One region of the Vibrio sp. QJM3NY_27 genome, then DNA from elsewhere that is predicted to be linked to it. Evidence: riboswitches for the same ligand, from Rfam matches in the RefSeq annotation. Region 1 holds a riboswitch; the other holds the start of a gene.
The links. Region 1 has a riboswitch for thiamine pyrophosphate ahead of thiB (thiamine ABC transporter substrate binding subunit). Riboswitches for the same ligand answer to the same signal wherever they lie in the genome.
Positions count from the first base shown of each region.

Region 1 (2,201 bases):
GTGTTTTCTTTATCATAAATTGATTTTTTACCGTAAGTGGTTCACTCAGTTAATATCGAACGAACCTTTAAATACAGAAAGTTAGAAAGCTGAGCTTTAGGAAACTCATCTTTAGAAAGTTAAGCTAGAAAGCTAATCCTTTAAAAAGTAAGTGCACTCTGCCATTCACGAATCCATGGCTTACGCTTAGCAGCGATTTCTTCAGGCGTAAAACTCAGAGCTTTCTGCGGTACTGTTAACTGCTCGAACCCTTTGGGTAGCTCGATACCCGTCACTGGGTACATCCAGTTGCCAGTTGGCATCGCCGATTGGAATTCATCACTTAAGATAAACGCCATAAACTCATCGGCCAGTTTTTCATTTTTGCTGCCTTTAACTTTCGCAGCCACTTCCACTTGAGTGTAATGACCTTCTTCAAAGCTTGCAGCTGCATACTTAGAATCACTTTCTGCAATGATGTGGTAAGCAGGAGATGTTGTGTAAGACAAGACTAAGTCCGACTCCCCCTTTAAGAACATAGAGTAAGCTTCAGACCAACCTTTAGTAACCGTAACCGTCTTCTGAGCAAGTTTCTTCCAAGCTGCTGTCGCTTCATCACCGTATACTGACTTCATCCATAGCATCATGCCTTGACCCGGCGTAGATGTACGTGGGTCTTGGTAAATAACCTTGAGGTCGTCACGCTGCTCAACCAGTTCTTTCAAGCTCTTAGGTGGGTTTGCTAGTTTCTCTTTGTTATAGATAAACGCAAAGTAACCAAAATCATAAGGAACAAAGGTGCTGTCGTCCCAGCCGTTAGGAAGTGTCACTGAAGACGTATCAACATTGTGCTCAGCCAATAAGCCCGTCGCTTTCGCTTCAGCCATCAGATTGTTATCTAGGCCTAACACGATATCAGCTTTGCTGTTACCACCTTCAAGACGTAAGCGGTTCAGAATAGATACGCCATCTTCTAGCGCGACAAAGTTCACATCGCAGCCACACTTTTCTTCAAATGCTTTTTCAACGGCAGGACGAGGGCCCCAATCCGCAGCAAAAGAGTCATAGGTATAAACCGTTAGGGTATTGTCTGCAGCAAAGGCAGAAAAAGAGATGGCTGTAGTAACAGCAAGAGTTGTTAATGTAAATTTCACTGGACGCTCTCCATGGTCTGAGCGGCACAGGTTTGAGGGAGGAGAACGGTAGAAGTTGTTCCTAACTCAATTCCTACGCCAGCATTATCTGGTTCAGGTTTACGGGTCCCAAGCACTTGCTTGATCTCAGCTCGCATTCATTATTTGAATGGTTCGCTCCCCGATGAGTGTTCAGAATTGTAATTCGAATTTTAACAATAAGCTATCAAGTTTGGATCAATTACGTTGATCGTAACCCCAACGTGGCACTAAACCTTGCTCGATGCCAAGATGGTCCAAAATGCGCGCCACCATAAAATCGACCAGATCTTCAATCGACTTAGGTTGATGATAAAACCCCGGAGCGGCAGGCATGATCGTCACGCCCATAGTCGATAGCTTATGCATGTTCTCTAAGTGCAGCGTCGAGAATGGCGTCTCACGAACCACCAACAACAGTTGGCCTCGTTCTTTCATGACCACATCTGCAGCACGCTCAATCAGATTATCCGATAAGCCATGAGCAATTGAAGCCAAGCTTCCCGCTGAACATGGACAAACGACCATCTGCTTCGGCGCTGCAGAGCCAGAGGCAACCGGTGAGAACCAATCATCTTTGCCACACACCACCAGCTTTTCGGGGTCACACCCAAGGTGTTTAACCAAAGCTTGTTTCGCTGCATCGGGTCCTGCAGGTAACTTAAGTTCATGCTCGGTCGCCAACACCACTCGCGCAGCCGACGATATCAGTAAATAGACCTGATAATCCGCCGCCAAAAGGCATTCAAGTAAACGCAGGCCATAAGGCGCACCTGATGCGCCAGTGAAAGCGAGGGTTATAGCTTTATCGTGTTTTGTCATGTTCTCAATTACTTCAAAATATAAGATCGTGGATCAGTTAGCCTTTGAGTGCCAACGCATCCAACAGTTTCTGGTGAATACCACCAAAGCCACCATTGCTCATTACCAAGATTTGGTCGCCCGCTTGTGCCTCTGAGACAATTCTAGCAACGAATGTATCCATGTCATCACTTACATGTGCGGGTTGATGGCACGCATCGGCAACATCTTGTACAGACCAATCAATGT
Region 1 is NZ_CM173511.1:3,132,647-3,134,847, forward strand. Features, by position in the region: gene thiP (thiamine/thiamine pyrophosphate ABC transporter permease ThiP) at 1-16, opposite strand, end outside; gene thiB (thiamine ABC transporter substrate binding subunit) at 141-1,133, opposite strand; TPP riboswitch at 1,187-1,306, opposite strand; gene AC3CIA_RS14020 (flavin prenyltransferase UbiX) at 1,350-1,973, opposite strand; gene mpl (UDP-N-acetylmuramate:L-alanyl-gamma-D-glutamyl-meso-diaminopimelate ligase) at 2,011-2,201, opposite strand, start outside.

Region 2 (2,201 bases), on a different replicon from region 1:
TGTGCCCTGCCACTCTACCTTGTCGTCCAACAAGCCTGCCAGATAACGTAATACCGTGGTTTTCCCGCAGCCACTTCTACCCAACAATACCGTCCACTTACCTGCGTTTAAGCTAAGCGACAACCCAGACAAGGTCGCGTGCTCACTGTCGTTATAACGTAAGGAGGCATTGCTGAGTTGAACACCAACGGTATTAACGGACATTACCGTGTCCAGCGAAGAAGTGATTTACCGGGCCATGACCTTGGCCAACTTGCAACTCATCAGCGTGAGCAATCGCGCGCGAGATGTATTGTTTGCCTAGGTCGACAGCCTCTGACAGCGTATTGCCTTGCGCTAAGAAAGAAGCAATAGCAGATGAAAGCGTACAGCCTGTGCCGTGGGTGTTTTTAGTCGGGAAACGCTTCGCGCTAATCAATGCAGACGTCGTCGGGAGAATCAGTAGATCGTTACTGTTTTCATCTTTCTCTAAATGACCGCCTTTGAGAAGAACGGCTTTAGCACCTAGTGCGCGTAAATCGTCAATCATGCCCTGCATTTCGGCTTCGCTTTCAGGTACTGGCTTGCCTGTTAATGCTGCGCCTTCAGGCAAATTAGGCGTAATGATGTCTGCCAGCGGAATCAGTTCTTGCTTCAGCGTCGTGATGGCTGAGTTTTCTAGAAGAAGATCGCCACTTGTCGCAACCATTACAGGGTCAATCACTAAGTGTTTAGGTTGGTATTGCTTAATTTTGTCAGCAACGGCTTTGATGATTTGCGAATCAGCCAACATGCCGACTTTTACTGCCACGATATTGAGATCAGTAAACACTGCATCTAACTGACTAGCTACATGGTCGAGTGGAATAGGGAAAATGGCTGACACGCCTTGAGTGTTCTGAGATGTGATAGCGGTAATGACCGAACAAGCAAAACTACCGGTAGCAGACATCGCTTTAATATCAGCTTGGATCCCTGCACCGCCGCCGCTGTCTGAGCCTGCGATCGTCAATACAATCGGAGTGTTCGTTCGAATCGAACCATCAGCAGAGTGCTGTGAAACTGAGGCTTTGGGCGTTAAATCTTTTGAAATAGAACTGTGTGTCATTGTCGCTCCTACTATCTTACAAGACGTAGGAGAACGAACACTGATCGAAGGAGAAGTCGCATTAGGCTCATGAAAGTTTTCATGGGTGCAGACGTAGATCGAGTGCTTATAGTTCCCTACGCCAGTGTTAACTGAATCAGGTTCAACGGGTCTCGATTAACGATCTCAGCAAACACCAAATAAGGTATATGCCCCCCGACTATTGATAGCGATAGTAACAGCACTCTCACAACTGAGATACTGATTTTATTCAATTATAAGAATTACACATGAAAAAATTTCAATTAGGTCCAACAAAACAAATACTTATAACGTTCCTTTAGATGGCTTCGACTGTATCAACAAGCACAACACAATCAGAAACATACCTAGCCAGCCTGTAAAAGGAATCAGCTCACCGACAACGCAGACGGCAAGCACCGCTGCGACTACCGGTTCAAACAAAGTAAGTAGATTGGCACTACTCGCGGTCACGTGGCGTAAACCAAAACTGAACGCGATATAGCCCAAGCATTGTGGGATTAGCGTCAGATAACTGATGACTAATACGTTAATCTGCGAGGAAAACAGGTTCTCACCAGTAAACCAGAGCGTTGGCAGCAACAGCATCGCACCCAGGCCAAAAATACTGCCCATCGCCGCTTGTGACTTAATCCCTTTGTCGATCAGTGCTTTGGTCGCCCAAGAATAAATGGCGTAACACAAGCCTGCGAGCAAACCTAAAGCAATACCTAACAGCTTGAGATCATCACCGGATTCATTCGCCGATGAAGATTCTGAAAACACCAACAACCCAATACCCACGACACCAATCGCAAAGCTAGTGAGCCAACGTCGGTCAATATTACTCTTTTTGCTAATCAGACACTCTAGCAATGCGGAAAAGAAAGGTGCGGTAGCAATCGAAACCACGGTACCAATCGCCACGCCTGATAATTTCATTGAAGAATAGAAAGCTAAAGGATAGACCGCCAAAGCCAAAGCGCTCACTGCCAACAGCTTCTTGTTCTGCAAAAGTTTGTCGAAAGCGAATAGGATTTGTCGATACGCCAAGCCCGCTTGCATTAGGCCACCGACACCCATAGAGAAAGCACCAATCGCTAATGGGCTTAGA
Region 2 is NZ_CM173512.1:1,276,504-1,278,704, reverse strand. Features, by position in the region: gene AC3CIA_RS21330 (ABC transporter ATP-binding protein) at 1-204, opposite strand, end outside; gene thiD (bifunctional hydroxymethylpyrimidine kinase/phosphomethylpyrimidine kinase) at 194-1,087, opposite strand; TPP riboswitch at 1,184-1,295, opposite strand; gene AC3CIA_RS21320 (DMT family transporter) at 1,394-2,201, opposite strand, start outside.
Region 2: it holds a riboswitch for thiamine pyrophosphate, as region 1 does, so the genes downstream of both, thiD (bifunctional hydroxymethylpyrimidine kinase/phosphomethylpyrimidine kinase) here and thiB (thiamine ABC transporter substrate binding subunit) in region 1, are expected to answer to the same signal.